Regions from separate parts of the Helicovermis profundi genome, predicted to be linked through region 2. Evidence: riboswitches for the same ligand, from Rfam matches in the RefSeq annotation. Region 2 holds a riboswitch; the other holds the start of a gene.
What was found. A riboswitch is a leader RNA that binds a small molecule or an ion and turns the genes downstream of it on or off. The one in region 2 is predicted to bind FMN.
Positions count from the first base shown of each region.

Region 1 (17,158 bases), 1.4 Mb from region 2:
ATTTTTTGGATTACAATAGTAAAGAATATATAAAAATTCTAAATTCATATAAAATGGGTGTTGTTCCTTTCATTCATATTAATCCACTTGAAACCGGCAGAGATAAAGAAATTAACGAACTTAACAAATGTTTAACAAACACTTCTAAAGGTGTAAGTGAAGTTAAAGTTATTTCTGGCAGCTACGGAAGCGGAAAAACATTTCTTTTAAACATGCTAAAAAAAGAAGCATTAAATAAAGATTTTATTGTATCCTATATTCACATAAAAAAAGGATTCAATTTAAATAATTTAAATGATTTCTATTATAATTTAATGCATAATTTATTTGTTAAATCACGAGAAGGCTTAAACACTTCTTTTGATGATTTATTTAATCTTTGGATTAACAATTTACAAAATTCACCTTTTAAAGGTAGTGCTTCAAAAGAAATTTCTTATGTAGTAGGTGAACTTGAAAGATATAATAGCGCTTTTGCTAGAGCTTTTTTAACTTATATAAGAGCAAAAATTCAAAAGAAAACAAAAATATCCAACACTATTATGGAATGGATTACAGGTGAAAAAAATATTCCATACGAATTAAAACAAGAAATAAATCTAGTCGGTCAAATTAATAACTTGAATTCTCTTGATTTTTTAAAAGCATTTATAAAATTAATTGATTTAATGGGTTATAAAGGGTTAGTAATATTAATAGATGAATTTGACTTGCTAATAAATGAAAATATAACTATAAGAAACGCGTCTTATCAAAATTTAAGGTTACTAATTGACCTAATTTCTTCTTCCGAAATTGAAAAGACATTCTTAGCTTTAACCACAACTAACACTTTATTATACGATGAAGAAAAAGGTTTCAAATCATATCCTGCATTATCACAGAGACTTGGTATAAATACGGGTACAGATAATTTTACTTCTTATAGAAGTACCATTATGAAATTAACGCCCTTATCATTTCTTGATTTTAAATTATTAGCAGAAAAAATAGCGGAAGTCTACTCAAGAGTTTACCCTCTTGAAATGAAAACTTCTGCAGAATCTTTAAAAAATTGGGTGCTGCTTACATATCAAAAAGAAGGGTATGATATAAATAACTTATCGATCAGACTTTTTGTAATAAAATATATAGAAATACTTGACGTTGTTTCTGAAAATCCAAATAATCAATTGTATAAGAAAAACCTAGCAATCTCAAAATCAAATGGAAAATACATTTTTAAAAACACATTAATTTCTTAGCTTCTAGTAAAATTTTGTTCCTTGAAGTTTGAAATGCAAGTGGAGGTTTATTATGAAAAAAAATAGAGAAAAAGCAATATCACTTTTATATGAACATGTTGAATCAAACAGCTTGATTAAACATGCATTGGCTGTTGAAGCTAGTATGAGAGGATACGCAAAACATTTTGGAGAAGATGTTGAATATTGGGGAATTGTAGGACTTCTTCACGATTTAGATTATGAAAAATATCCCGATAAACATCCTGAAGAAGGAATTAAAATACTAAAAAAAGAAGGCTATCCCGAAAGTTTAATAAATGCAGTAATGGGCCATGTAGATTCTATGAATACACCTAGGCTTACAAAAATGGCAAGAACTCTTTATGCAGTCGATGAACTTTCAAGCTTTGTTATAGCTTGCGTTTTGGTAAGACCAACCAAATTTGAAGGATTAAAAGTAAAATCTATTAAGAAAAAATTAAAAGATAAAGCTTTTGCTCGTGCTGTTGATAGGGATCAAATACTTATGAGCGCTGAAGAACTTGGAATAGAAATTACCGAACACATACAAATAATTATTAACTCTTTATCTGAAAGAGAAAAAGAACTAGTCAAAATAAATTTAAGTTTAATTTAATAAAGTATTCTATCTTTAAAATAAAAAATATAATCTATAAAAAATATTAATAATTTTCTATAGATTATATTTTTATTTTGGTAAAAAAAATCTTTATCTAATATATTTATCTATAATTTCAATTAATTCTGTGTGAATTATCGGTTTAACAACATATCCATTAAGACCTTTTATTAAGGCTTCTTCATAATTCTTTTTATTTGCATATGCAGAAATTGCAATTATAGGTATAGTATAATTCATCATGTCTTTTCTAATTATATCCGTTGCCTCATATCCATTTAATCTTGGCATTTCAATATCCATAAGTATCATTTTATAATCATGTTTTTCTAATTTTTCAATCACCTCATAACCATCAGATGCAACATCAGACGCTATACCTATTTTTTCAAGTAACTTTTTAAGTACTTTAATACTACACTCATCATCATCTGCAATAAGAATTTTATTCATATTGTAGTAATTTGGTTTGTAAATTTTTACTTCTTTTTCATCAATATCAATTTTTTCATTAACTTTAAATGGTAAATCAAACACAAACTTGCTTCCTACTCCGTAGTAACTCTCTACTCTAATATTCCCTCCCATTAGCGAAACTAATTCTTTGCAAATAGCGAGTCCTAGCCCCGTTCCCTTTCTATCTGAATCAATTTGCTCAAACAAATTAAATATTTTATTTATTTTCTCACTTGGAATACCTATTCCTGAATCTTCAATCGAAAATCTATAAAGTTCATTTTTTTTATTACTTGATATTTTTTTGCATTCAATAGAAATTTTACCCTTATCTGTAAATTTTAATGCATTACTTAATAAATTTGTAAGTATTTGCCTGAACTTACCTACATCTCCAATAAGAGATTTGTCCATTTCTAAATCTAATGAATAGTAGAGTTCTATATTCTTATATTCCGCACTTAATCTAAAATTATTAACTAGCTCTATAAATTCATCTTTAATATTAAAAATTTTATTATTAACTTTTAATTTTCCTACTTCCAATTTAGAATAATCTAAAATATTATTAATTATTGGAAGTAATCTTTTAGTTGATTTATCTATTAGATCAGCATATTCTTTAACTTCAACGCTTAAATTCTCTTCTTTTAATAATTCTGTTGTCAGCATAATACCATTTAAAGGTGTTCTTATTTCATGACTCATTTTAGCAAAAAAATTGCTTTTAAATTGATTGTTTTCAATCAGTTTTTTATGTGCTTTCAAAAGTTTTTTCCTAGATTCTCCAAGTTCAAACATAACTTTATACGTTTTTATTGATGAAATAATAGAGATAAATAAATTTTCATTTAATAAATCGCCATGTTTTATAATACCATTAATATCATATTCTATAATTACATCACTTTCAATTAATTCACTATCTTCGCTTAAACTAATTAATATTTGAGTACAATTATTTTTAATTTTCCTTCTAATATATTTAATGATATCAAGACATAAATTATTTTTTTTATGATATTCAGTTAATTCAATAATAATAACAGCCGGATAATATTTACCTATTTCATCATATATACTTTCATTATTAATATCTCTAACTAAAAAATCTTTGTTTAAATATTTTTTAGTTTCAAGTTTGTCACTGATATTCTTCTTATTTAATTCACTTAATCCGACTAAATAAATCTCCCAATTGTCATTCTTTTTTACTAGATCTTCTTCGATTTCTATCAAAGGGTTCACTCCATTCTATATATTTTATTGCCTACTTAATATATATACACCAAGAAAATACCTAATAATCATTTTATTAAAAAATTATTCATATTTTCATGCTATACTTAGTTAGTTATAAGTATTAATGATTTTTTAATAAAAAGAAATATAAATAGGAGTGATATTATGGAAATGAATATGTTTGTAAAGTACATAAAGCTAGATGAAAACAAAAGAATTCTTGTGGCAATTCAAGATCAATTTATTAGTTATCTAACGGAAGCTGATAATAAAAAGATGTTAAAAGAAGGCGCTGAAAAAATACTAAAAGAAAATTTCATACAACTAGAAATTGGTAAAAATATAATCCGCCTTACTGTTAAAGAAGGAACTGAAGAAGAGTCAATGACACTCGTTAAAGAAGAGTTAGTTAAAGCACTTGAAATGGCTATGGCTTTTATGTCACAAATGAATAAAAAATAAATAATAAGGGAAAGCTTCACCAGCAAATTCAGCTGGGAGGCGCTTTCCCTTATTATTTATTTTTTGCTAGTTTTTTTACTGCATAGTTGAAAGCTTCACCAGCAAAATCGGCTGGAAGGCGCTTTCCGTTATTTTTTATTTTTTGCCAGTTTTTTTAACTGCATAGTTGAAAGCTTCACCAGCAAATTCAGCTGGAAGGAACTTTCCCTTATTATTTATTTTTTGCTAGTTTTTTTACTGTATAGTTGAAAGCTTCACCAGCAAATTCGGCTGGAAGGCGCTTTCCCTTATTTTTTATTTTTTGCTACCTTTAAACGGAAAAAAAGTTATATTAATGACTAGCGCCTCCCGGCTGGTTTTGCCGGTGAAGCGTATCATCTTTGCATTTTTCTCTTAGGTTTTGAACCTAAACGGAAAAAAAGTTATATTAATGATTAGCGCCTCCCGGCTAATTTTGTCGGTGAAGCGTATCATCTTTGCATTTTTCTCTTAGGTTTTGAACCTAAACGGAAAAAAAGTTATATTAATGATTAGCGCCTCCCGGCTGGTTTCGCCGGTGAAGCGTATCATTAATATAACTTTTTTATTTTGAATGTAAGAGCTGTGATATATGTTTATATAACCTGACTTTGGAACATAAATTTGCAACTAATAATGAGTTATTGTTGATATTTCAATATTTCTCATTATTTTTTTGTATTTCTTTCCTCACAACTTGCCGTGAGGAAAGAAATGATGTATAATATATATAAAGGAGAATATGTATGTATATTAGTAAATCTAAATCAAGAAATGGAAAATATTATATTTCTATTGCTAAAGGGATTAGAAATCCTGAAACTAAAAAATCAAAAAAAATAATGATTAAAAGCTATGGTTCACATGACTTAAATTCAAAAGAAGGAAAAAAAGCTTTAGCAAAAGCAGAAGTTGATTTAAAAGAAATGATTAGGTTCGAAAAAGAAGCTAAAGGATTTAAATCATTTAAAGATTTTATAGCTAATCAAAAACTTTCTCTTAATAATAAAAATATTGGCTATTTACCATATCTATCAATCTTTAATGAGTTGAAGTTACCTAGATTTTTTAACAAATTAACTAAAGACTCTAAACTAGAGTATAACTTTAGTGATATGATGTTTTATCAAATATTAGGACGATTATTTAATCCTGCTAGTAAACATGAAGTAGCTAAAAGAAAAGATGATTTTCTTTATGATTTCAGTTTCATAAATAATGACAATATTTACTCAAGTCTAGATGTTTTTTCTGGATTTAATAAACATAAATCAAAAGAATTATCTGAAAAATGTACAGTTATTAATGATATGAATGCTCTTATATCAACTGTAGATGATGAAGTTAAAAAGATACTAGAATCAAATATCAACAATACTTTACAAGAGATTGATGTACTTACAGAATCGTATGATGAGAATTTTAAATTGACTGAAAACAAATTATTTAAGCATCTTAATAAAACTATAGATAAAATTATACCAGAAAGAAATATGTCATTTGCTCTTTATGACTGCACAACTTATTACTTTGAGTCATTTATTGAAGATGAACTTAGAGAACGTGGAATGAGTAAAGACAATAAAAGAAATGAAACACAAGTAGTAATGGGATTATTAATTGATTCTGATGGGATTCCAATCTCATATAAGCTATTTAGAGGAAATGAACATGAACTTCATACAATGGAAAAGGTTATTGATGATGTCCTCCATAATTATAAAATAAAGGATATTGTCATTGTTGCAGATAGAGGCTTAAACTCAAAAAAAAATCTAAAGATGATTAGAGACAAAGGTTTAAATTATATTGTTGGTTCAAAGTCTAGTTCAGTTCCTGATAAAATTAAAAAGACAAAGTTTGATCAAACTTGGAATATTACATCTGGGAAAGATTCTAAATATAGAAGTGGTTATATCACAGCTATTCGAACAGCTTCACATGAAGGTGAAAATTATAAAGAGTTGGTAATCAAGAAATATTCTGATTTATACAAAGAACGTGAAATGATTAAGCAAAAAAAGACAATTGAAAAGGCTCAGAAAAATTTAAAAGACTTCACAAAAAATGCAACTGCCAAATCAAAGAGTAGATATTACAAAGCTACTGAAAATCCTAAAGAAAAAATACTAGTAGAAATAGATGAAGGAAAAATATCAGCAGAACGAGAAAATTTTGGATATTTTTATATAGTTACAAACAAGTTAGCTATGGATCCAGTATCGATTATGAAAGCATACAGGTCACTTTATAAAATTGAGGAATCGTTTAGGATATTAAAAACGAACATAGAAGCAAGACCTGTATATCACTTTAAATCAAGACGTATTAGATCACATTTCCTTGTTTGTTATGTAGCCCTAGTCCTTCAAAGATTATTGGAATACAAATTAAAGAAGGTTGAAATTAAATTATCAACACATGAAATAATAAATGGATTATCAAATTTTAAATTAGCTGAAATAGATTATGGAATAGACAAATTGTATATGATATCAGATAAGTTATTAAAAAGTGATATAAATAAGAATATATTTAAATTTAAAGATAGTATTACATTTAAGGATACAATTTCAAAAATAATTAATAAAATGTAGTGAGTTTTGCACAAAACTTAAAAATGCTATAAACCTTGATTTTCAAGTGATTATAGCATTTTTTTAGTTAAATGATGTTCCAAAGTCAGGCGCCTCCCGGCTGGTTTCGCCGGTGAAGCGTATCATTAATATAACTTTTTTATTTTGAATGTAAGAGCTGTGATATATGTTTATATAATAGTAAAGTTACAAAACTTACAACTATTCCTTTAAATAAATTAAAAGGTACAATAGCATATAATATAAGCGTTTTCATGTCAACTATTGCTCCATTAGCTTTGCTACTCATTCCAATTATAGCATCTAGCGGCATAAAGTTTTGATAGAAAGGTAGTAAAATAAAATAATTTGCTAATCCACCAACTATAGCCATACTTATTGTACCGACCATTAATCCTATTAAAGCGGTTTTCTTACTTTTCTTTACCTTATAAATATATGCTGCTGGTAATACTAATGCTGATCCTACTAAAAAGTTTGCAAGCTCTCCTACTGAACCTGTTGTTGTTCTAAATAAGTGAAGTAAATTCTTAATTAACTCAACGATTACTCCAGCAAGTGGCCCAAATGCAAATCCCCCAATTAATGCAGGCAAATCACTAATATCAATCTTTAAAAATTCTGGAAATAATGGTACTTGCAGTTCTAAAAACATTAAAATAAACGCGATTGCACTTAGCATTGTTATTTTAAGCAAAGTACTTAATGAAAATTTGTTACTCATAATCTTCCTCCTAAAATTTTAGTATTCAGGAATATTAAAAAATAAAAAATCCCTGAAAAAAATTCTCAGGGATTATATGCAAGTTTAACACATAAATATTCTTCTCACATCCAGACTGTACTGTCGGTTTAGGAATTTAACCTAATCAGCCAATTGGCTCGCGGACTATACCGCCGGTCGGGAATTTCACCCTGCCCTGAAGAAATTTTCAATTATATAGATGCTCTCTTTACATGTGTATAATAACATCAAATTAATAATTTGTCAAAACGTAATAGAGTTTAAATTTAGAGAACTTCTTCAACCGTCAAACAAGATCAATAAAAATCAATCTACTTTATAAACGAAATTTTTATTCTTTATTTATTCATTTCTATAAGTCGCCATCATTCTTGCAATTCCACCACCATTTTCAGCATTTGTGATACCGTTGTCCATAAGGAATCTTAATGCATAAGCACTTTTTGCACCAGATGCACAGTAAAGAATAATATGTCTATCTGTTTTTTTCAGTTCAAAAATTTTCTCACCTAATTCATCAAGTGGAATATTGATTGCACCTGGATAAGCCCCATATTCATACTCATACTTAGTTCGCACATCAATAACTAACGGTTCAGTTGTTTCTTCAAGCTTAACTTCTTCTTTCAAATTTTCTACTGTCTCAGCAGTAGCAACTTCTCCGAGTTGCTTGCGCTCTGGATCAATTAAATCTAAAATAAAATTATCTGGTTTAATTGATCTCGAGTAGTTAGAAAGACTCATAAATCCACCACTCACATTCAGTACATTCTCAAATCCATCACCAATTAAAGTACGCAGTGCCTGATGACCTTTCTTACCCGTATTATCATAAACAAGAATCATTTTATTTCTAGGTAAACTTTCAAGTTCTGAAGGAAGAATTTCAAGAGGAATATTTATAGCACCTTCGACATGTGTTTTTTTGAATGAAAAAACATCTCTAACATCAATCCACAGTACTTCTTTATCCATTAAATTGACATCCAACTCACTAATTGTCAATGTAGGAGAAAAACCCGACATTCTATTTTCAGCAACATAAGCAGCCATATTAATTGCATCATTTGCATTACCAAGTGGTGGTGAATATGCAAAATCTATATCAGCTAAATCGGAAACTTTAAGCCCTGCTGCTACAGCAGTTGCCAAAACATCTAGTCTTCTATCGGCCCCATCATAACCAGCAGTCTGGCCACCAAGTACCCTACCAGTTTCCTTATCATAAACTAAAAGTACACTCACCATTTCTGAACCCGGATAATAGGATGTATGATTCTCTTTGTGAATGACAATAGCATCTGCGTCAATACCTTCTTTTCTTGCAGCCTTTAAAGAGATTCCTGTAATACCCGCTACAGATTCAAATACTCTAACGATTGATGTACCAATCGACCCTTTATATTCATGTCTTTTACCAAGTGCATTTTCAGCAGCAATTCGACCTTGTCGATTGGCTGGGCCTGCAAGTGGAATACGCACTTTTTTTCCTAATACGCGGTGTTCCAACTCAACCATGTCACCTGCAGCATAAATATTATCATCGCTTGTTTTTAGTGTTGAATCAACTAATAATCCTCCTGCTTCTCCCATATTAAGTCCAGAATTTTGCGCAAGTTTTAAGGTTGGTCTAACACCGATTGATAACAATACCATATCCGCATCAATTTTTGTGTTATCATTAAGCACTACCCTATTAGTTTCGATTTCAGTAACTGCTTTACTTGTATAAATATCAACACCATATGAAATTAATTCTTCCTGAATAATCCCTGCTATTTCTGCTTCCATAATTCCCATTACATGTGGCATCATTTCAACTACAGAAACTTTCATACCTCGTTTTGAAAGTGCTTCTGTCATTTCAAGACCAATAAATCCTCCACCTACAACAACAGCTGTTTTTGGTTCATTATCCGCTATAAATGAATCAATTTTATCCATATCATCTAATGTCCAAAGTTGAAAAACATGATCTTTTTCAGCACCAGGAATTGGTGGAGCTATAGGTTTTCCACCTTGAGCAAGAATAAGCTTTGTATATTCATGTTGCTTCTTTTCACCAGTTTGCAAATCAACAGTATGTACGACTTGATTCAATCTATCAATTTCTCTCGCTTCTGTATGAAGATAAACCATTGTATTGTACTTCTCTTTAAAACTATCAGGACTTTCTAAAATCAACTTTGAACGACTTTTAATATCTCCGCCAATATAATATGGCAACCCGCAGTTGGCAAATGATATATCTGCACCAGCTTCAAGAATTGTAATTTGAGCATCTGATGAAAGTCTTCTCGCTTTTGCTGCAGCAGTTGCACCGGCTGCAACACCGCCAATAATAATTAATTTTTCCATAAAAACCACCTTATACATCATATTTTTACCCCCGTACCCCAGGGGGTGTAGTTTCATTGTAAGAGCTATTATTTATAATGTCAACTATAAACAAAAATTTAACATTCAATCTAGATTAAAATAGATAAAAAAATGCCCTATAAAGTATACTTTTTTAATTGTATACTCTATAGGGTTCATTTTTCTTATCCTTATCTAGGTCTTTGATTCATCAATTTTAACTTATATCAAAGCTTATACACCATTTTTAAGTGTTACTTTAAATACATTATTGAGCTACTTAATTTTCTCTACTAATTTATATAAACTCTCGTTTTATCTAAAATATTTTTATTAATCCAACTCGCATCATCTACACTTAATCTTATACATCCATTAGATACTCTTTTCCCTAAAGTTGGATCAATAACATTACCGTCCTTATCCATTGTTACTGAATGAAATAAATACGGGCCATAAAATCTAGTCCAATATTTTGCTCCACTTTTAAACCTTTCACTATAAAACGAATCTCCTCTTCCTCCTATTTCATATAGTCCTCTTACAGTTGGAGAAATATTTAATCCCGTTCCTGAAGTAAACGTTTTTATTAACTTCCAAGACTCATTATTTCTATCAAAAATATATGTTTTTTGCCTATCAATGTTTACCCAAATAAAATTATTTGTTTTAGAACTGTATTTTTTACTATTAATAAAGTTTTCTATTTCCTCTGTTGAAAGCTCATTTTCATTTGTTTTAGGGTCATTTGGAATTTCAAGTTTATCTTTATACACCCATCCAACAAATCCGTCGGATTCCCTTTTTAATTTATACCAAGTAGTTCCTCTGTCTTTTATTATCTCAACTTTATCATTTTCATTAAATTCTCCGATAGTTTTTTTCTTATCTGAGTAACCATCATATGCTATCGCCGAAGAATTTACTCTAGCAAAAACAGGAGAATCTATTATTTCGTTAGAATTTACATTTGTTTTTTCTACTTCAATTGTACTTGTATCAGAATCATTTGAATTTGCTTGAGCACTCGTATCACCGGCAGCAGTATTTTCTTCTGTATCAACAGTTTTACTTGAAACATTATCTCCATCCGAATTAACCTCAGTGCTTTCTATTTCATCAGATGTGTTATTAACACTTTCATTAGTAATAGTTGATACGTTTTTTTCAGGTGCTAAAAACAATTTATTTTTTAGTTTGTAAAATCCAAATCCTACTAGTGATACTACTAAAACACTTATAAGTAACATCTTAATAATTCCATTTTTCTTTCTTCTTCTATAATTCAATTTTTTCTCCTCTTTTAGTCAACTATTCCTTTAATTAATCACTCTCAATCTGTCCAGTCTTTCAATTTCAAAACTTGCATTTGCTTCATTAAAATATCTAATTGCTTCTTTTTCTAATTCATTTAAATTAGCATCCAATTCTTTAATGCATTTATTACAAATTAATTCATCTCTTTCCATTACAATAAACTCTATATATTTCACAAGTCCAATGTCATATGGATTACCAAGCTGAACCGAAAGATTTATAGCAATTTTTAAATTTTCAAATGAAGCTTCTACATTTTTATTTTTTACTAGCTCAATGTAAGAAAGAAATGCTACAGCAATAGACTTATGCCAAAGTGTACCATTTTCGTCAAAATATTCAGTTGCATTGACAAAATACTTATATGCATTTTCTATATTATTAGTTTCCATAGATACTTGCCCTAAATTCGTGTAAAATATCTCAAGACCTCTTCTTACATTTGAATCAACACATATATTAATAGCCATCTGGTAGTTGGTATCTGCACCAATATATTGACCTTCCCTTCTATTAATTTCACCAATATAATTATAACATGCAGCTATATTTAAAACATATTTACTAATATTTAAAATATCTTCTCTAAAAATCTTAATTGCTTTTTCAAAACTAATAAGTGATTCTTTAAAATTACCATTCATTAAATAATATAATCCTAATAATCTAGTAAGTACACCTTTTTCATATTTAATACTGCATTTTTTTTCAAGTTTCATAGCACTTTCTAAATAAATACGCATCATATTAATATCATGCCTTTGAATAGTCATAAATATCAATTGTTTATAACCCTTAATAGCATTCTCATTTTGCTCTAGTGAATTCGAAATCAATATTTGTCTTTTAATATATTTTTTGCCTTCTTCATATTCACCATTTCTTATAAAATACCTTCCCTTGATATATAAATATTTTGCATTTTCTAAATTAATCAATTCGTCACTATATATTTTTTCTATTTCTTTAAACAAACCATCTATTTCTTTAAATTCAGTTTTCACCGATTCTCTATCTAATATTCTCAATTTTTTTACTACAGATTTTTCTTTTTTTATTTTAGGATATAATTCATGAACATAATCTAAATAATATGCTACATAATCAAGTTTGTATTTAAGCATTTTAAGTTTTTCATTTGAACATTTATAATGAAAAATTAAATCAGAAAGCGTATCAATATCATTTCTTAAATTACTATTTAAATAGTCTTTTTCAATTATATCGCCAATTTTTCTATGAATTATTTTCTTAAATGAAAAGTTTAAAGTATCATATATATATTCTTTAAGTTTTGAATGAGTAAATATAAAAGAAACTATATCCGTTCCAATATCTTTAATTAAATAATTGTTTCTAAGTTCCTGAGTAATTTCTAAAAGTTCAAGCTCAGATTTATTACTTATTTCTATTAATCTATCAAACCTAACATCTCTTGAAAATACAGACATAATATTTATTATTTGCCTTGCATTTTTTGACAATTCACTAAATCTTCCTTCAAGTACACTAGCTATTTTTTCATTAATTAATTTAAAATTTGATTTTTCATTTGCCATTTTTAGATACTCAGATATAAAAAGTGGATTTCCTTCTGATTCTAAATATATTTTTTCTTTTACTTTCTTTTCAATACTTTTTACCTTTTTAAATTTATCAATAAAAAGCATAGTTTCTTCCATAGAAAAACCTTTTAATTCAACACTTTTAAGGATATTTTCATCATAAAATAAATTTTTTATTTTATGTAGATCACTATTATCATTTCTTAAAGTTAAAACTAACATAACTTTATCTTTTAAATCATGTACTAACCTTATTAATAACGATAAACTCTGATTATCCATCCACTGAATATCTTCAAAAAATATTATTATTTTTTTCTCACTGGTTATTTTTATTAGGATATTTTTTAATACTTCTTCTATAGTATTGTTAAAAATACGTGCATTAAATTCTTCTTTCTTAGGCACAAATACGTTTTCTTCCTTATCATTTTTTCTATTTTGCAAACTAAAACTTGGAAAAATTCTTCTTAAAGGGTTAATTAAAGAAGCTTCAATAAAAACATTATTTTTTAACGTATATTTTGAAATACCTTCTACAACATTACTCCAAGCCTTTAAATAAAAATCTTTATCAACTTTATAACATTCTGATTTCAAGCAAAGTACTTCCATAGAAGTCAATTCATTTAGAATACTATTAAATAACGATGTTTTTCCTATACCTGCCTCGCCGCTAATTAATATATTTTTATACTCATTATGTGATAAAAACATATTAATTTGATTTAAAATAACATTTTTTTCTCTTTTTCTTCCAATTATAGTATTCTCTTTTTTTTCTTCATTCAAAAATTTTTTTCTATTTAATATTATCTTTTGAACAAATTTTACTATAGTCTCATCTGGTTCAACGCCAAGCTCTTCATTTAAAACATCTGTCAAATTATGAAAACATTTTATTGCTTGATGATACTTACCATCATCACTATACACTTTTATTAAATTTGAATACGCAACTTCATCCAATTTATCAAGTTTAAGTATTCTTTCATAAATTTCTATCTTTTCTTCAATATTTGGAATTTTAAGCGCATATGCTTTTAATTTACAGATCCTTTCTCTTTTACAATTTTCTCTTATCTCATAAAGCCAGTCTTCAAAATACATACTTTTTTTTATATAAAATCCTTTAAGAAATTCTTCATCAGAAATTTCTAAAATGTTATTGTTGCTAAAAAAGAGTTGATTGTAATCTGAATTAATTTTAATTTGTTCATCAATACATAAGGTATTCTTTTGTGGGGATAAAATAATACTACTATTTAACTCTTTTTTTATTCTATAAATAGCATTTCTAAGATTTTTTCTTGCAATATCTTCACTGATGTCACCCCAAAATAAATTAATAAGTTCATCTCTTGTTACTGTTTTATTTATTAATAGGTAGTAAAAAATACCCTCAGCTTTTTTAAAGGGAAAAACAATTTTTTTATTATTATATTTAATTTCTGGTATTCCGAACAATTTGATTTCAAACATTTTTTCACCACGCTTGATATTTAATAATATATTGTGTGTATTAATCTTTTAAGCTACACATAACAACTTAATTATAATATAAAATTACAGAGTTATACAGAATTATTTATTCCAATCTTTAGTATTTTAAACTTCAGAAAAATATAAATGAATTTCTTGGATTCAGAGGGAGTTTTTACTCCCACTGAGTCTTAGAAAACATAATCCAGGGCCCTTTTAGAGTACTAATACCCTCACTTTTTAAAGAAGTGGGGGTATTAGAAGTCTAAGGCATCGGATAAATTCCATTTTAACTCAAAAACTCATCTGTTCTTATATTAAATAAATAAACAAAAAAGGCAGATATCTAAGATACCTACCTTTAAAACTTTTATAGTTACTATTTACTTTTTAAAGCTTTTTCCACTAATTCATCAACTAATCCTTTTTTTGTTATATAAGGCATTGTTATATGATCCGATCCTTTATACATTTCATTGTACTCTGCAACAGTCGAAATTGAATTTTCATTTCTAGCCCACGCTCTTCTAGATACACCTACCATTACGTCCCATGGGATACTTCTTCTAATTATATTATCAACTCTAGTACTTCCATCAAGCACTAATCCAAATCCACCATTAATCGCTTTACTTGTACCAACTCCACCACCATTATGAAGTGCTATCATAGACATTCCTCTAGCTGCATTACCAGCAAAACACTGAACTGCCATTTCAGACATAATATTTGATCCATCTTTGATATTAGAAGTTTCTCTAAACGGTGAATCTGTTCCACCAGTATCATGGTGATCACGACCAAGCATAATAGGTCCAACTTCACCTTTTCTAACCATTTCATTAAATTTAAGTGCAATATTCATTCTACCAAGCGCATCTTGATATAAAATTCTAGCCTGAGTTCCAACAACCAACTTGTTTTTCTCAGCATCTCTAACCCAAATATAATTATCTCTATCTTGTCCTCTTCTATTTGGATCAATACAGCTCATTGCAGCATGATCAGTTTTTCTAAGATCTTCAGGTTTTCCGCTTAAACACACCCATCTAAATGGTCCATATCCATAGTCAAATAACATAGGTCCCATAATATCTTCAACATATGATGGCCAAATAAATCCATCCATTTCATTCTCACCATTTTTGCAAATTTCACTAACACCAGTATCATATATCGCTTTCATAAAAGCATTACCATAATCAAAGAAATATGATCCTCTTTCAGATAATATTTTTACTAATTCATAATGTTTTTGAAGAGTTTTATCAACTAATTTTACAAATGTTTCTTTATCTTCTGCAAGCATTGTAGTTCTTTCTTCAAATGTTAAACCTTGTGGACAATAACCTCCATCATAAGGAACATGACAACTTGTTTGATCACTAAGTAAATGAATAGTGATATTATTGTCTACTGCATATTGCAGTAAATCAACTGCATTGCCAAGAAAACCAATTGCTCTACCTTCTTTTTTATCCATATATTTTTGGGCTTCTTTAAAGACTTCTTCTGCTGAAGATGAATAACTATCAATCCATCCTTGTTCATGTCTTGTGATTACTCTTGACTCATCAACTTCAGAAATAATACCAACACAACCAGCTATTTTAGCTGCTTTACCTTGCGCTCCACTCATACCACCAAGTCCAGAAGTTACAAATAAATATCCACCAAGATCTTCATCATTTTTTATACCATATTTTAATCTACCAGCATTCATAACTGTATTAAATGTTCCATGAACAATTCCTTGTGGTCCAATATACATCCATCCACCAGCAGTCATTTGACCGTAATTTGCAACTCCAATTGCAGCAGCTTTATTGAACGTTTCAGGATTATCATACATACCAATCATAAGACCATTAGTTATAATTACTCTTGGAGCTTCTGGAGTAGATCTGAATAATCCTAAAGGATGTCCTGACATAACAACCAATGTTTGATCTTGATCCATAATTTCCAAATATTTTTTAATTAATCTATACTGCATCCAGTTTTGGCATACTCTACCTGTTTCACCGTAAGTAACTAATTCATAAGGATAAAGAGCAATATTAAAATCAAGATTATTATCAATCATAACTTGAACGCCTTTTGCTTCAGTACAATTACCTTTATACTCAGTAAATGGTTTTCCAGAAAGTGCACCTTCTGGTCTAAATCTATATCCATAAATACGTCCATGAGTTAATAACTCGTCTAAAAATTCTGGAGCTAAAACATCATGCATTTCCTCAGGAACATATCTTAAAGCATTTTTAAGTGCTAATTTTGTTTGATCTTTTGTCAAAGTGAATTCTCTCTTAGGGGCTCTTCTATACTTTGGATCAAATTTAGGATATTCAGGTAAAACTGTATCTAGCTTAATATCCATTGCGTCGTAAATTTCGTTATTTGTTAACATCGTCGCACCTCTTTCATTAGTATTTTCACGTTAATATATTTTCTGATTATTAGAATATATCAGAAAACTTTCATTATGATAATTATAAAGAACACCCGTCTAAAAACTGTCTAATTTTTTTTAGCTTTAGATATTATGATATAATTCAAGAAGAGCAAAACTGATATAAATGAATTTCTTGGATTCAGAGGGAGTTTTTACTCCCTCTGAATCTTAGAAAACATAATCCAGGGCCTTTTTAGAGTTCTTTATCCCCCACTTTTTTTTAGAAAGTGGGGGTATTAGAACTCTAAGGCATCGGATAAATTTAATTGTTTTAATTATTTTCAAAAAATATGGAACTTTTTTTTAATTTACTCGTCTTACCTATAGCGAACAAAATTATCAAAACTTAATTTGAAATATATTATATTTAACTTAAAAAGGAGAAACATTTATGAAAAAGTTACTAATAACACTTCTTATAGGATTACTTATTGTAAACTTAGTAGGATGTACTAAAAAAGAAGTCACTGTACCGCTTAACACAGATAATGTGAATAAGGAATCTACTAAAAATGTAGTTGAATCTAAAGTAGAAACAAGTAAAGACGTTCAAAATGAAGAGCAAAAAAATAATGTTTCATACAACTTATTAGAT
Region 1 covers NZ_AP028654.1:414,149-431,306, reverse strand. Annotated here, with positions in the region: gene AACH12_RS01805 (BREX system ATP-binding domain-containing protein) at 6-1,244, shown strand; gene AACH12_RS01800 (HD domain-containing protein) at 1,297-1,863, shown strand; gene AACH12_RS01795 (ATP-binding protein) at 1,957-3,561, opposite strand; gene AACH12_RS01790 (hypothetical protein) at 3,730-4,026, shown strand; gene AACH12_RS01785 (IS1634 family transposase) at 4,791-6,641, shown strand; gene AACH12_RS01780 (ECF transporter S component) at 6,781-7,365, opposite strand; FMN riboswitch at 7,460-7,573, opposite strand; gene AACH12_RS01775 (FAD-dependent oxidoreductase) at 7,729-9,744, opposite strand; gene AACH12_RS01770 (L,D-transpeptidase family protein) at 10,038-11,033, opposite strand; gene AACH12_RS01765 (AAA family ATPase) at 11,064-14,108, opposite strand; gene AACH12_RS01760 (urocanate hydratase) at 14,488-16,518, opposite strand; gene AACH12_RS01755 (hypothetical protein) at 16,955-17,158, shown strand, end outside.
Region 1: it holds a riboswitch for FMN, as region 2 does, so the genes downstream of both, AACH12_RS01780 (ECF transporter S component) here and ribD (bifunctional diaminohydroxyphosphoribosylaminopyrimidine deaminase/5-amino-6-(5-phosphoribosylamino)uracil reductase RibD) in region 2, are expected to answer to the same signal.

Region 2 (17,158 bases):
ATTATAAAATATTAAATGAGTTAATTCAAAATGTTATTAATAGGAAAGATTTTAGCAAAAGAATACAAATGGAATTTAAAAAGAATAGTCTAAAGTTTAAGGAGAAATTTAATGTATAGACAATTTGTAAAAAATCTTGAAAATTTTCTTTTAATTAATTATAAGGAAAATGAATCTTTAAATTATAGGTATAAACTTGTAAAATCACTTAATGTATTGACTGATATCAATAAATACAATGAACTACAAAAAACTAATATAAAAAAATATAATGAAATTTCAAATATTATTTGGTCTTTACAAGAAAATACAGATAAATATCCATCATTTAAGATGTTTTCATGGGAGCTATGGGGATATGGTTTTGATGGCAAAAAAGAAGAAACTTTAGATAAAGAAAAAGTTGATGAGCAACTTAAAATTATAGATTTATTATTAGGAACTAAATATTGGTGCTGATTATGTAAAAAATGTAATTTAATTATTTAGAATGACTGATATCAATAAATAAAAAGAGGTTATTTAATATGAAAGTTATGATTATACCAGATTCTTTTAAAGGTACACTTTCGTCAGTAGAAGTTAGTAGTATTATAAAAGATGAATTTTTAAAACATTTTCCAAGTTCTGATATTATAGAGATTCCTATAGGAGATGGCGGAGAGGGTACTCTTGCTGCAATTATTAAAGCAAAAAACGGAAGGTATGTAGATTGTATAGTAAAAGATCCGCTTGGAAGAAATATAAGTGCTAGGTACGGTATTTATGAAAATGTTGCAGTAATAGAAATGGCTGAGGCGTCTGGAATTATGAGATTAAAACCCAATGAACTAAATCCATTTGAAGCTTCTTCCTTTGGAACTGGTCAAATGATTCTTCATGCTGTTAAAAACGGAGTTAGTTCAATTCTTCTAGGGATCGGTGGAAGTGCTACTAATGATGGTGGAGTAGGTATGGCAAAAGCCCTTGGTGTGAAGTTTTTTACTAAAAAACCTAATTCAAATGATAATAGTGAATTTGTTGAAATTAACGAAGAGGGCGGAAAAATTTTAAGTGAAATTGATTTTATTGATATAAATGTTATTAATAAAAAACTAAAAAATATACCAATAACAGTGATTTGTGATGTAAATAATCCTCTTACTGGATTAAATGGGGCAACTTATGTTTATGGGCCTCAAAAGGGTTTAAATTCTATTTTACTTCCATTTTTAGAGAGCGGTATGGAAAATTATAAAAATCTATTATTAAAACAATTTGGCGTAAATGTAGATTTAATTAAAGGTGCTGGAGCAGCTGGTGGTATTGGAGCGGCACTTTCTGTATTTTTTAATGCTACTTTAAAATCAGGTGTTGATGTAATGCTTGATTTAGTTGAGTTTGATTCATTAATTAATGATATTGATCTTGTTATTTCTGGAGAAGGTGAATTAGATAATCAGTCAAGCTTTGGAAAATTAGTAACAGGTATTTCTAAAAGAGTAAATAAATCAGATTCAAAGCTTGTTTTAATAGTCGGGAGTGCAAAAGAAAATTATGAAAAAATTTACGACTTTGGAGTAGATGCTCTTATTTCAACCATTACTTATCCAATTGATAAGGATGAAATTTATATTAATGCAAATGAAAGACTAAGAAAGGCTACAAACAGTTTATGTAGGATATTAAAAGTTGGAGTAAGTTTATCCGATGCCTTAGAGTTCTAATAGCCCCATTTCTAAAAAAAGTGGGGGATAAAGAACTCTAAAAAGGCCCTGGATTATGTTTTCTAAGATTCAGTGGGAGTAAAAACTCCCTCTGAATCCAAGAAATTCATTTATTAAAAGAGGAGAATATATGAATATTGTAATTTTAGATGGATATACATCTAACCCAGGTGATTTATCTTGGGAGGGTTTTAATAAATTTGGTCAAGTAACTGTATATGATAGAACTAGTGATTCACTTGTAATAGAAAGAATAAAGAATGCAGAAATTATTTTTATTAATAAGATTAGTATTACTAAAGAAATAATGAGTAATTCTCCAAAACTAAAATATATTGGGGTTTTAGCAACGGGATATAATATGGTTGATATAGAAGGTGCAAACCAATATGGAATTACAGTAACAAATGTACCGAGTTACAGTACGTCATCAGTTGCTCAGTATGTGTTTGCACTTCTTCTAGATATTTGTCATAAAGTTGAACTTCACTCTGAATCAGTACATAAAGGTGAGTGGTCAAAAAGTTTAGATTTTTGTTACTGGAAGACTCCACAAATTGAACTTAGTGGAAAAACTATTGGTATTATAGGTTATGGTAAAATTGGGAAGAAAACTACAGAAATAGCTTTAGCATTTGGAATGAAAGTTCTGATTTATAATCGTTCTAAGGTTAATGAAGTTGAAACGAACTTTAAAAAATTTGTATCACTTGAAAGCCTATATAAAATGTCTGATATTATTTCTCTTCATGTTCCATTGTTCGATAGCACAAAAAATATAATTAATAATGATTCCATTAAACTCATGAAAAAAGGCGTAATTTTAATTAACACTTCACGTGGAGGCTTAATAGATGATAAAGCTATTGTAGAAAATTTAGAAAATGGAAAAATTAAAGCGGCAGCAATTGATGTAGTAAAAGAAGAACCGATTTCTAAAGATTCAATTTTGCTAAGAGCTCCAAATTTAATAATTACACCCCATATTGCATGGGCTCCGCTTGAAGCAAGAGAGAGACTTATGAAAATTGCTGTTAAAAATCTAGAGACTTTTATTAATGGAAATGCAATTAATGTTGTAAATAATTAGGAAAAATAAAATGCCAAACACTTTTTACATGTAAAAATAACTGTTTGGCATTAAAAAATTATGCTAATTCATCTGTAGCAACATGATATTTTGGATCTTCGATAATATTAATTTCTACAATATCCTTAGCGTCATGTAGTAGTTGACGACATTCTTGGCTTAAGTGACGTATATGAATTTTTTTACCATTTGTCAAATAGCGTGTAGTAAGCGAGTCAATTGCAGCTATAGCTGAATGATCATGTACATGAGAATTAAGAAAATCTATAATAACCTCATCAGGATCGTTTTTTACATTAAATAGATCCATAAAGTTTTTAATTGATCCAAAAAATAGTGGTCCGTCTAATAGATAAATTTTAGTATTATTTTCAATTATTGTTTTAGAACTAATATGTTTACCTTTTTTCCATGCGAAAGAAAGTGCTGAAAGTATGATTCCAATAAATACTGATACAGCCAAATTTGTAAATATAGTTATTATTGACACTACTATTATAACTAGTGCGTCAGTTCTTGGTATTTTATTTATCATTTTGAATGTTTCCCATTCGAAAGTACTTATTACTACTATGAACATAATACCTACTAATGATGCTATGGGAATCATTGAAATTATATTAGAGCCAAACATAATAAATACTAAAAGAGATAAGGCAGCTGTTACGCCAGAAGATTTTTTTGTACCTCCAGATTGGATATTTAACATACTTTGACCAATCATAGCACATCCACCCATTCCGCCAAATACACCGCAAACCATATTAGCGGTGCCTTGAGCTATACATTCTTTATTTCCATGACCACGTGTATCGGTTGTTTCATCTATTAAATTCAAAGTCATTAAGGATTCTATTAGTCCAATTACTGCCATAATTAGTGAATATGGTAATATTGTTTTTATTAAATCAAAATTTAATGTTACATTTGGTATATGAAAAGTTGGAAGTCCACCAGAAATTGTTGCTAAATCTCCTACAGTTTTTGTAGGAATTTTAAATATATTTGAAATCACAGTAACGGTTATAATTGCAACTAATGTAGATGGTACAGCTTTAGTGAGTTTTGGAAAAAATTTTATAATTACCATTGTCAAAACTATTAGACCAACCATAATAAATAACTCTGAGCCTTTAAGCCACTCGTTTCCAATTTTGAATTGTTCAAATTGAGATAAAAATATAATCATTGCAAGTCCATTAACAAAGCCTATCATTACTGGATGAGGAACGAGTCTAATGAATTTTCCAAGTTTAAGGACTCCCGCGAGTATTTGAAAGATTCCCATTAATATGACTGCTGCAAATAAATATTCAAGACCATGTGATAGAACTAAGGCTACAATAACTACAGCTATGGATCCAGTAGCCCCGGATATCATTCCTGGTCGACCGCCAAATATTGATGCTATTAATCCAATAATCATTGCGCTGTAAAGTCCAATTAATGGATCTACACCAGCTACAAATGAAAATGCGATTGCTTCAGGTACAAGTGCTAATGCTACAGTTATTCCAGATAATATGTTGTTTTTTAATGAAGAATTTATTGTATTCATTTATTAACTCCTTTAGAATGTTTTTGATACGCAAGTATCTAGTCTAACACACTATTTTAGATTAAACAATTTAAAAACATTAAAAATAAAAGAATTAATTACTTTAACGACAAAAAATGCCCTATTATAGTCTAAAAGAGCATTCGCATAAGATACATATTTGATTTTTATTTGCTGATATATAACTTGTTGAGAATCTCTTTATCATTACTTGAAACGGTGAAATTTTCTAGTACATACATATATGCATCTTCATGGCTATTGCCAGATTTAATGTATTTTACTGATTCATTAAAAAGCGTTTTTGATTTTTTTTCTATATGTGCTAAATCCATGCCCATTTGAGAAAGCTTAACATCATTGCGTTGACAATGTTCTACTCTTTTTTTCTTTAAATCTCTTAAGACGTTATTATAATTATTTGTTAGTCTTTTATTAGTTATAGTTGACTTATTTTTCGATTTTGAAAATAGACCCATTTGAACACCCCCTTAAGAAATATATTATTACAATTACATGTTTTTGACAAGGTTAGATACGAATTAATAAAAACCCCTTAGCAAGTGAAAATGGTAAGGAGTTTTTTGTATTTGTGATTGTTCGGTTGAAACTAATAAATTATTTATCATTTTTAGGTAATGCATAATTATGTTTTTCTAGTAATCTACCTAATAAAATTCCAAAAATAAGAACTAGCGGAATTGAAGCAATTATGCGAATTGCACTATATTTAATTCCTAAAAAAGTTGATTCAAAAAGAATCATTGGAACGCGTCCTATTCCAACTGCTCCAAGAAAAACAAGTATTACTGTAAGACGAGCTCCTTTTTTATATAAGGAATGAGCAACTGGAAATGCTGGTAAAAGTCCTCCGGCCATTGGAGCTGCAAGTATAAATACCCAAAAGAAACTTTTAATACCACCATTTTTACCAAGATGTTTTACTATTGTTTCTCTTTTAACCCAAACATCAAATAGACCTATTAAAATAAAAATGGGCGGTAATACTTTAAGCATTTCAAATGAAAAAGATTTAAAATTATTAGCAATTTCTATACCCGGTGTAAATTTTATGAATACTGAAATTATAAGAAAAATTATAAAAGCAATAAATATAATAGTTTTTGTTGAAAGTATTTTTAATTTATTCATATTAACCACCCACTTGCATAAGAGAAAACTATAGCAACAATAAAAGAAATAATTATACTAGTTAAATTTCTTAGAATTGCAAATTTTTTGCCAAAATATGTACTTTCGATAGGAAATGTCATAATTCCAACCATCATAAGAGATGTTGCAAATGCAGCAATCACACTATATGATACACCGTTTTCTAGTAGCAATTTGCAAAGTGGATATACAATTGGCCCAGGCATTACTGTTATTGATCCAATTGTGAGTGCAGAAAAAATAGCTGTGTAAGATTTCGCTCCGCCTAAGTATTTAACAATTGTTTCGTTAGGTAGCAAAAATAAAACAATAGATATTGCTACAAGTATTGAAACAAAGGTTGGGGTAATCTTCCAAAGTTTTTTTGCACCAATTTTGAATGCTTTTTTTGTTTTTTTAGAATCAATAAAAAATGAAATAATTACTGAAACTATTGTCAAAATGTATATAAATTGCAATAGTATTCCTCCCTTAGATAGATGCAAATAATATTTTGTAAAAGTATTATTTGCATATTTATTTGATTAATATAAATTATATTAATACTAATTTTTCTGAAAACTGATTTTATCCGATGCCTTAGAGTTCTAATACCCCCACTTCTTAAAAAAGTGGGGGTATTAGAACTCTAAAAAAGGCCCTGGATTATGTTTTCTAAGATTCAGTGGGAGTAAAAACTCCCTCTGAATCCAAGAAATTCATTTATTAATGTAACATAAATATTTTTAATTTACAATGAGGTATTTATATTCTTAAATAATTGGTGTTTCCATTTGATATTGATACTACTTTTGGAGTAACTCCTTTGTAAGCACTTGAAGTGTTTTTTACATACATCATATTATCTCCAGTAGAATACACACTAATTAAATTAGATTCAAAATATTCTTTAATGCCATTTTCTTGTACTTGATGTCCTCTATAGAACTTATCTATATCGATATAATTTTTATAGGTCTCAAAGTCTTGTTTTGTGTATTTAAATCTTCCTAAATTTAGGTGTAAATCAGCTTGTTCGTCTTCAATGGGATCAGACCATATTATATTTTGAACTATTGATTTATCAATACTGTCAAGTATTTGATCGTTAGTTAAATCACTAAGACATTTTATATATTCGTAGTGAGTCTGTTTAGTTGTACTTGGTCTAGGTATTCCTGCATGGCACGTTAAATGTATTTTTTCATTTGCTTTAAAAACTGCTATTATAGCTAATGAGTTAAAAAAATTAAAATAATCACTAATAAAGGGTTCGATTATATTTGGATTATTTTTTTCTAAATTTTTTAGATATAGTGGAAAATAATCATTTTTGTCTTCATCTTCGGGCACTTTATAGGGTGTTTTTACTTGACCGTTATTTTCAATAAAACCACCATCATGATTTCCTCGAAGAAGATATATATTATTTGGAAAGACGTATTTGAGTAAAAGAATTAAATCTATTGTTTTTAAATGCTCTTTTCCACGGTCAACATAGTCACCCATAAATATAAGTCTAATGGGCTCTTTATGAGAAATCATTTTGTAAAAATTACAAGCTTCTAGTATTGATTTAATACTAATAGGATCAGAATGAATGTCTCCAATAATTATAACTTTTTCTTTATCACATTTTGGTAAAATATAAATTCTGTTAGCTCTACAAATTGTGGAAGTTTTTTCTATAATTTTTTTGAAACTTAATGTATTTTTTAAGTCTTTAGAAAGTATAAATGAGTATTCATTTCTTTGAATTTTTTGAACTTCAAACATTAAATCTTGTTGATCATTTATAATTTTTACAAGTTTATTAGAATTAACATCTATATTTTTCCATCTATATTCAAAATATGTTTCAATAGTTCTAAGTGTAATTTCATCAAATAAATTTTCTTTAACACCTATTTTATAGTAGTTTAATCTTGATATGTAATTCACGGGTGCTCCTTTAATGATTTAGTAGGATGCTCTTTTATTAACTTAACATAAAATGACTATAAATTGTAGTATCTATAATAAAAATAGTATTTATAATTATAAGTAATATAAAATTTTAGAGTTAGTTTTAAAAAAAAGAATATTTACATAAGAATTTGGATATATATATAAAAGAATTTGGTATAATAAAATTGTTTTATTTAATTGAGTGTGTAATTGAATTAATACTTTTTTTAATATGAAGATAGAAAGGAGGCGTATGTCAAGTGTTATATTATTTGGCGTGCAAACGATATGAATAGAATAACAAGTTTATGCTTAATTATAGCAATGATATTGATTAGTGCGTTAACAAATGTTAATTTTGCTACAGATATTGATGCCTATCTTGGCAAATGGAATTGCCAAATTAAAGAATTTAAGCCAGTCGATTTAGGTGATTTGAAAATTCAAATGGAAAAAATAATAGGAGAAAAAATTCCGTCTGATCAATGGAATCAAATGAAAGTAATGCTAGAAAGTTCAATAAATTCTACAATTAAAGATGTTAAAGGAGAAAAAATTGTACTCGATATTTATGATGAGTATAGTAAAGGCATTAATGTTGATATCTTGGTAAATGGTAAATTTACATCTCACTCAATAGGTGCTGAAGAAAAAAATGGAGGTTTACTTTTTTATATGAATAAATTTATAAATGAGTATGTAAAAGCAGATACCTCAATGTTTGTAAAATTGGGACCAAGTAATATGATTACTGGTCAAACTGTAATTAGCCAAACTTTAAGTGCAAATGGTTTAGAATTAAAAGTAAATTCTGTAGTTAGTTTTTCAGGAGTTAAAATGGCTTCTTCGCTAACAGATAATGATGAAGGTACACAGCAAACAAGTGAAGTACAGCCAGAGTATGGTGAAAGTGGCGAAAGCGAGTCTTCAGATGAAATTAATAATACAAATAAGGTAGAAGCTAGTAGTAATGAGCCAAGTGGTAATGAGCCAAGTGGTAATGAATCGAGTGATAATAAGCCAAATGATAATGTGTCAAGTAGTGAAGAATCAAATGGTGGTGAATCAACTAATAATGGTTCTTATAGTGTTGACACAAATAATTCAAATAATAGCAATGAAAATGACAAAACTATTACTGATAAAGTTGAAGAAGGTACGAAGGGATTTGCTGATATTATTTCTAAAGTTTCTGAGTTTCTTCCTAATCCTGAAACAATGGGAAAAGTTCCACTATTAGATTTTCTCGTATTTTCTTATGGTGTTGATAAAGATTCAAAAGATAACGTGAAGCTAGGTGATAGCGAAAAATTTGCTGAGAAAAAAGCATTTTGGGGAAATATAGTAGGTGCTGGCCCAATTGGTATGGTTCCTAAAGCTGCAGATTTGGTATTAGAGCTTACAAAAAAAGTTGGATTTGATTTTGATTTTTCTTTTGAACAAACTGTTAAAGGAGTCAATAATTTTGCATTTGATATGTTTAGTGGTGATAGTAAGGCAAATATAGACGAAATAAAAGATCGTCATAAAAAGAATTATTATGGTGTAGTCGGTGGATTTGGTGTGTGGATATCGAGTACAATTAATGATTTTTCTAATATGGGTAGTAAATTAAATAATGAAATAGATAATATGGATGACAATTAATAAAAAAAAGAAGTATTCTATGCAAATTAAATATAAGCTATAAAAGGAGCTGAATATGAGCGAAAATAATGAGAATGAAAATTATTCGATTGAAAATACAAAGCTGGAAAAAGTTTTATCGGTGCCAATGATTTTATTTTTCTTATTAATAATGGCTATACCAATTATTAATCTACTTATGTCTTTTAGGTGGTCTTTTAAGAAAAATATAAATAAGAATTTAAAGAATTTATCAAGAGTGTTTTTTATGATTTATATAGTAACTCTTATTATATATGTGTATATAGTAATTTCTTAAAAAGCTAAAAGGCCAAATTTTCTATGTTTAGAAGATTTGACCTTTTAACTATAATAGAGGTTAAAACTATTCTAAGTAGAATAATGTATAATATTGATATAAGTGAAAAAAATTGATTAAATAGAAGTAATAATATCTAATTGATTCAGTATATTGTTTATGTAGAGTAAATTTTTAAGGAGAGTAAAGTGCAGATAGTGCATAATGAAGAAATAATAGAATTTAGTGTTAAATATAGCAAAAGAAAATCTTTGCTAATCAGTGTAATTCCAACAAATGAAGTGAAAGTTACTGCACCTCTAGGAGTTTCTGAGGAATTAATAAAAGATAATGTTAGAAAAAAAGCAGACTGGATTCTGAAAAAAATAAATCAATTTAATGAAATAGATTTTGAAAAAATCGAAAAAAAATACGTTAATAATGAAATTTTTCTGTATTTAGGTAAAGATTATTTTTTGCAAATCAAAGATGATGTTCCATATAAAAAAGCAAAAGCTAAATTAAAGGGTGATAATATTATTATTTATACACCTTCAAATGATAAACAAATCATAAAAAAAGCAGTTGAAGATTGGTATAGAAAAAGAACAAAAGAAAAATTAGTAGAACGCATTAATTATTATCAAAAATATTTTGATGTATATCCAATAAAAATTGTTTCTAAAATTCAAAAAAGACGATGGGGAACTTGTACATCAAAAAGAGAAATATATTTTAATTTAAAATGTGCAATGCTTCCAATGAATATTTTTGATTACGTAGTTGTACATGAACTATGTCACATGGTTCATATGAATCATAAGGAAAAGTATTGGTCATTGGTAGAAAGTATAATACCTGATTACAAAGAAAGAAAAGAGTGGCTTAAGATAAATGGTCATAAGATTGAGCTATAATTGGAATATAAAAGTTGTAGAAAGAGGGGCTTATGGACGGAAAAAATAGAGTAAATATTAAAATTGGCACTAAAGTTAATGTAGTTCAAAAACCACATCAGCCTACAGGTCAATTAACAGAAGGCATTGTTAAGAAAATCCTTACAAATTCAGCAAGTCATCCACATGGAATAAAAGTAATGCTTGAAAATGATATAGTTGGTAGAGTTAAGGAAATAATAAAATAGAAGTGAAATATAAAAAATTAAGGTTTTAACTTGGATTGTTACAATCGGAGTAAATGAGTTTCTAGATAATATTGATGTAGTAGTGGTGGGTAAGCTTATGAAGATATTGGTGTAAATGATTATTTTTTATTAAAGAGGGGGAAGATAATGCTTGAAGGAAAAATGGCTTTTTTAGGGTTTGGAATTTTAATAGTAGTAATCGTTTTAATAGCGAGATTTATTAAATCAATTATTAAAGCTGGAGAGGAAGAATTAAAAAAAGAAAGAGAAAAAATTCTTTATGAAATGGAACTTGGAAACTTAAATTCTTATGATGAATTTGGATATACACTTCTTATAAGAGCAATTCATTATGGCTTTACAGACCTTGTAAAAAAACTTATAGAAAAAGGCGCTAATGTTAATTATAAATCTTCATCTAATGCGTATCCTATTCATTATGCTGCTTCAAGTGGTGATGAAGATATAGTTAGGCAACTAATTAATAATGGAGCTGATGTTGATGCGCTAGATAAAGATGGAGTTACTGCACTTATGATTGCTGCAAGAATGGATAATAAAAAAATAGCAAGTCTTCTTTTAGAAGAAGGTGCTGATGTTAATAAAACAGAAAAAATAAATGGTTATTCTGCTCTTATTGATGCAGCTAAGAATGCTTCTTTTAATGTATATGATGTTCTTATTAATAATGGTGCAGATGTTTTCATTAAATCTAAAAGTGGTGAAAACGCATATGAAATTGGAGATAGGTTCTTAGCATCTAATTTAGGTCCAAGTCAGGAAATAAATTTTAATAAAACAGAAATGATTATAGGTCTTGGATATTTAATTAGAGGTAAGTCTTATGAAATAAGAGAGTATGTTCGAGATGATTTTAATGATGATTTTCAAAATTATGATGATGAGTGATTGTGAATTTATGATAATAATATAAAATAAACATAAAAAATCTTTAATATATTTTATATTAAAGATTTTTTATGTTTATTTTAGAATTTATTAAGAAATCTATTCTTCTTTATTTAAACTTTATTCTTCTGAAATCTTATCATCTTGAGCTACTTCTTTTTCACCGTCTTTTTTAAGAGAATCATTTAGAGCTTCAATTTTTTTATTAAGTTCTAAAATTTCATTTCTTAATGTTACCATTTCCTCAGATAGTTCATTATTTTCAATAAACGAATCAGCAATTAAAGTTTTTTTAGATCTAATTTCGCCTTGAAATTTTAAAATTTCCGCTTTAACTTTTGTAAATTTTGTTCCATCATTTAAACCTTTTTTTACAACATCCATAAATCCCATAGTCTAGCCTCCTAATTAGTTATATGTTATTTATATCCTTTGTAAATAACTTTTAAACAATAAATTAAATTTGATATTTTTATAATTATATGTTAAATTGAATTAAATAAATATTTACTTCAGGGCAGGGTGTAATTCCCTACCGGCGGTGATAGTCCGCGAGCCGAAAGGCTGACTTGGTGTAATTCCAAGACCGACAGTATAGTCTGGATGGAAGAAGTAGTGCTACGCTTTTTTTGTGCGTTTTAAACTCTGAGGAAATTTCTTTAGAGTTTTTTTGTTTTTTGTAAAGGAGGGTATTTTGGAAAAATATATGAAACAGGCTTTAGAGCTTTCTAAAAAAGGATATGGAAGAGTTAATCCTAATCCTCTTGTTGGAGCTGTTATTGTTAAAGATGATAGGATAATTGGAAGTGGTTATCATATGTATTTTGGCGGAAATCATGCAGAAATAAATGCAATTAATAATGCAAGTGAGAGCGTCGAAGGCGCTACTATGTATGTAAGTCTTGAGCCATGTTCACACTTTGGTAAAACTCCACCATGTGCAAATCAAATTATTTCAAAAAAAATTAAAAAAGTTGTTATTGCTATGTTGGATCCAAATCCGTTAGTTGCTGGTAATGGTGTGAAAATATTAGAAGAAAATGGTATTGATGTTGAAATAGGTATGCTTGAAGATGAAGCAAAAAAAATTAACGAGGTTTTTGTAAAGTACATTAGTAGGAAATTACCTTTTGTACTAATGAAAACCGCTATGACTTTAGATGGGAAAATTGCAACCTATACTGGTGATTCAAAGTGGATTTCGAGTGATCTTTCTAGAGAATTTGTACATGAAATTAGACATAGATATACGTCGGTAATGGTTGGAATAGGAACTGTTATATCAGACAATCCTTCTCTTTCGGCGAGAAGAAGTAATAATGAAAGTATACAACCTATTAGAATTATTGTAGATAGTCACGGGAAATTACCACTGGATTCAAAAATCGCCTTAACTGCAAAAAAGAATAAAACTATTTTAGTTACTACTTCTATGCTATTAATAGAAAAAGAAAATAAAATTAAAGAAAAAGGAATTGAAATATTAAAAGTATCAACTGAAAATAATCGTGTTAATTTGAAAGAAATGATTAAAATTCTCGGTGAAAAAGGAATTGATAGTATTTTGCTGGAGGGTGGTTCTACTCTGAATTTTAGTTTTTTAGAAGAAGGTATAGTTGATAAAGTTATGACCTTTATTGCACCAAAAATTGTTGGCGGAGCTAGTGGTAAAACTCCGGTAGGTGGGAGAGGAATTCCTTTAATTAAAAATGCAATAGATGTAAAAAACATAAGTGCCAAAGTTTATGGAAAAGACATTTTACTAACTGCTTATATAAGGGAGGAAGATTCTTGTTTACAGGATTAGTAGAGGAAATAGGAAAAGTAAAAGAAATTGCTTCTGGATCATTAACGATTGAGGCAAAAAAAGTATTAGAGGGTGTAAAGATTGGTGATAGCATTTGTGTAAATGGTATTTGCTTATCTGTCAATAATATTACATTAAATTCTTTTACAGTTGATGTTATGCCTGAAACTTTTAGAAGAACAAATTTAAAAAATATTAAAAAAGCTAGCTTTGTTAATTTAGAAAGAGCAATGGAAATAGGGTCAAGGTTTGGTGGTCACATTGTTTCAGGGCATATAGATGGCACATCAGAGATTGTTAATTTTGAAAAAGAAAAAAATGCTAGCTGGATAACTTTAAAGGCAAGTAAAGATATACTTAAATATATTATATTAAAAGGATCAGTAGCAATAGATGGAGTTAGTTTGACGGTTGGAGAATTAGAAGAAGATTTATTTAGAGTATCTATAATTCCCTTAACAAGTAAAGATACAACGCTTTTAACTAAGAGAGTAGGGGAATTCATTAATATAGAATGCGATATAGTCGGGAAATATGTAGAAAAACTTATGAACTTTAATAGCTTTAGTGAAAAAAAATCTGTGATAAATAAATCTTTTTTAGAAGAGAATGGATTTATGTAGAAAATTTGCTATTTGTTTTTTAAAATAATAAAATGTTTAATTTTTGTGGGAGGATTTATGAGAAAGTTTAATACAATTGAAGAAGCGATTGAAGATATAAAAATTGGTAAAATGGTGGTGGTTGTTGATGATGAAAATCGTGAAAATGAAGGTGATCTTCTAATGGCTGCTGATAAAGTTACAAAAGAATCAATTAATTTTATGGCAAAGTTTGCTAGGGGGCTTATATGTGTCCCCCTTATAGAGGAGAAGGCAATTAAGCTTGGACTAGATCCTATGGTAGTAAATAATACTGATCCAAAAGGAACTGCATTTACAGTTTCTTTAGATGACTCTGATGCTACAACAGGGATATCAGCAAAAGAGAGAGCCAATACAATAAAAAAAATGACGAATCTTGATGCTGGTAAAAACGAATTTACAAGACCTGGCCATATTTTTCCGTTGATTGCTAAAAAAGGTGGAGTTTTAGTTAGAGCGGGCCATACAGAAGCTGCGGTTGATTTGGCAAAAGCTGCTGGATTATCTCCAATGGGTGTTATTTGTGAAATTATGTCGGAAGATGGTTTAATGGCTAGGGTTCCTGAATTAATGAACTTTAGCATAAAACACAATCTTAAAATAATAACAATCGAAGATTTAATCAAATTTAGAAGTAAAAATGAAACATTGGTAGAAGCAGTTTCAAAAGCTAAAATGCCAACTAAATATGGTGAATTTGATATGGTTGGCTATGTAAATAAAATTAATGGTGAGCATCACATTGCTCTTGTTAAAGGTGAAATTAATAAAGATGAATTAATTTTAGTTAGAGTACACTCTGAATGTTTAACGGGTGATGCGTTTGCTTCACTTAGATGCGACTGCGGAGAACAATTAAATAAATCAATGCAAATGATAGAAGAGGAAGGAAAAGGTATTCTCCTATATATGAGGCAAGAAGGAAGAGGTATTGGTTTAATTAATAAGATAAAAGCCTACTCTCTTCAAGACAATGGAATGGATACTGTAGAGGCAAATATTGCACTTGGATTTCCGGAAGACATGAGAAGTTATGGAGTAGGTGCGCAGATACTTAATGACTTGGGTGCAAGGAACATTAAACTTATAACAAATAATCCTCTTAAAATATCAGGACTAAGTGGTTATGGATTAAATATTGTAAAGAGAGTGCCGATCCAAATGAATCATAATGAAAAAAATGAATTTTATTTAAAGACAAAAAAAGAAAAAATGGGACATATACTCGAATTTGCTAAATAAATATATTAGTTAAAATTTAATTTTTTAGATTAAAAAACTTACTTTGTATTTTAGTGATTATTATATTAATTAAAATAAATTTGGAGGAAAAATTATATGAAAGTTTTAGAAGGTAAATTAGTTTCAGATGGGAAAAAATATGGTATTATTGTAGCAAGGTTTAATGAATTTATCGGAAGTAAATTGCTCTCTGGTGCAAAGGATACACTTATTCGTCACGGTGCAAAAGATGAAGAAATTGAAATAATATGGGTGCCTGGAGCATTCGAAATTCCTTTAGTTGCAAAAAAACTTGCTACTAGTGGTAAATATGATAGTATAATTTGTCTTGGTGCAGTTATTAGAGGTGCAACGTCTCATTTTGAATACGTTTCATCTCAGCTAGCAAAAGGAATTGCTTCGGTATCAAATGATACTGGAATTCCAGTCATATTTGGAGTTTTAACGACAGATTCAATTGAACAGGCTATCGAAAGAGCAGGTACAAAAGCTGGAAATAAGGGAAGTGATGCTGCTCTAACAGCTATAGAGATGGTGAACTTACTAAGTCAAATATAAGGTGGTATTATGTTTAAAAATATAAAAACAATATTTTTCGATTTTGATGGAACTCTTCATAATGGTAAAAAAGTATATATTCCTGCTTTTAAAGAAGGTTATAAGTACCTAGTTGAAAATGGTTATGCTGATGAAAAAGAATTTTCAAGCCAAGAAGTTGCTATGTGGCTTGGCTACAATGAAAAAGATATGTGGAATACTTTTATGCCAAATTTGCCTGAAAGTATACAAAAAAAGGCCAGTAAGATTATTGGTTCTACTATGGATAAATTAGTTGAAAAAGGTGAAGCATCGCTTTTTGATGAGTCAATCGACACTTTAAAATATTTAAAAGAAAAAGGTTATACTCTATTATTTTTAAGTAATTGCACTGAAAGTTACAAAGATTTTTCTATTATAAATTTTAAACTTCAAGACTACTTTGATGATTATCTTACTGCTGAAAGATTTAATAATATTCCTAAAGAAGATATTATTAAAAAAGTTATGTCAAAGTATAAGATGGATATGGTTATGATAGGTGATAGATTTCATGATATAAAAGCGGGAAAAGAAAATGATTTATATACAATTGGTTGTTCATATGGATATGGGAGTAAGGATGAACTTAAAGAGGCGGATACTATAATAGCTTCAATAGGGGAACTGAAAAATATTTTATAAGTAATTTAGTGTAATGATAGTATAAAAAATGGGAAAGAGTAATTTGTTTACTCTTCCCATTTTGATAGACCATTTCGTGTTCCAAAATAAATATTATTTTTGTACTTAATTATTGATTTGATTTCATTGTGGGGTAGACCATCTTTATTAGTATATATTTTTTTTACTTTACCATTCCATATAGCTAAGCCGCTATATTCAGAACCTATATAAAGTTTGTTAGCGCTTTTATAAATACTTCTTACTTTTTCTCCAGCAAATCCATCTTTACGTCTCCATAACTTTTCTATTTTCCAAGTAGAATTATTATAATCAAATTCTGTCATCCCTCCAGAGTTGTACATACCACCTGCAAAATAGAGTTTGTTTTTTTCTTTTAATAGACTTGTTATATTTATTGTAGCAAGTTCGTCTTTATAATACTTTATCTTGGAATCTTTGATTTTAGTAATGCCTCCTCCTCTTACATTGTAAGATGCTAGCCATAAACTTCCATCATCTGTCCTAGTAATTACATTAACGTTATTGCTCAGTAATCCATCTTTTTCTGTCATTATATTTCCACTCATAGTTTTAGGATTAAGGATTCCAAGACCACTAAAAGTTCCTATATATATGGTGTCTTTGTTATTATTATTATCTTCATAAACACATAATATTCTTGTATCAGGTAGCCAATTTTCTCTGTCATCGAAGTAAGTTTGTGTTTTATTTGATTTAATTATTATTAAACCGTTCATTCCTCCGACATATAAATCCTTGTTACTAGAGACGAAAAGAGTATGTATTATTGAAAGTGGTTTAATAAGTTTTA
Region 2 covers NZ_AP028654.1:2,090,722-2,107,879, reverse strand. Annotated here, with positions in the region: gene AACH12_RS09470 (DUF6036 family nucleotidyltransferase) at 1-119, shown strand, start outside; gene AACH12_RS09465 (hypothetical protein) at 112-459, shown strand; gene AACH12_RS09460 (glycerate kinase) at 528-1,706, shown strand; gene AACH12_RS09455 (D-2-hydroxyacid dehydrogenase) at 1,837-2,796, shown strand; gene AACH12_RS09450 (SulP family inorganic anion transporter) at 2,855-4,354, opposite strand; gene AACH12_RS09445 (hypothetical protein) at 4,522-4,833, opposite strand; gene AACH12_RS09440 (permease) at 4,973-5,506, opposite strand; gene AACH12_RS09435 (hypothetical protein) at 5,503-5,985, opposite strand; gene AACH12_RS09430 (metallophosphoesterase family protein) at 6,272-7,447, opposite strand; gene AACH12_RS09425 (hypothetical protein) at 7,742-9,100, shown strand; gene AACH12_RS09420 (hypothetical protein) at 9,156-9,398, shown strand; gene AACH12_RS09415 (M48 family metallopeptidase) at 9,587-10,294, shown strand; gene AACH12_RS09410 (YwbE family protein) at 10,327-10,521, shown strand; gene AACH12_RS09405 (ankyrin repeat domain-containing protein) at 10,669-11,430, shown strand; gene AACH12_RS09400 (hypothetical protein) at 11,551-11,823, opposite strand; FMN riboswitch at 11,935-12,049, shown strand; gene ribD (bifunctional diaminohydroxyphosphoribosylaminopyrimidine deaminase/5-amino-6-(5-phosphoribosylamino)uracil reductase RibD) at 12,137-13,237, shown strand; gene AACH12_RS09390 (riboflavin synthase) at 13,222-13,860, shown strand; gene AACH12_RS09385 (bifunctional 3,4-dihydroxy-2-butanone-4-phosphate synthase/GTP cyclohydrolase II) at 13,918-15,123, shown strand; gene ribH (6,7-dimethyl-8-ribityllumazine synthase) at 15,220-15,681, shown strand; gene AACH12_RS09375 (HAD family hydrolase) at 15,691-16,344, shown strand; gene AACH12_RS09370 (two-component regulator propeller domain-containing protein) at 16,392-17,158, opposite strand, start outside.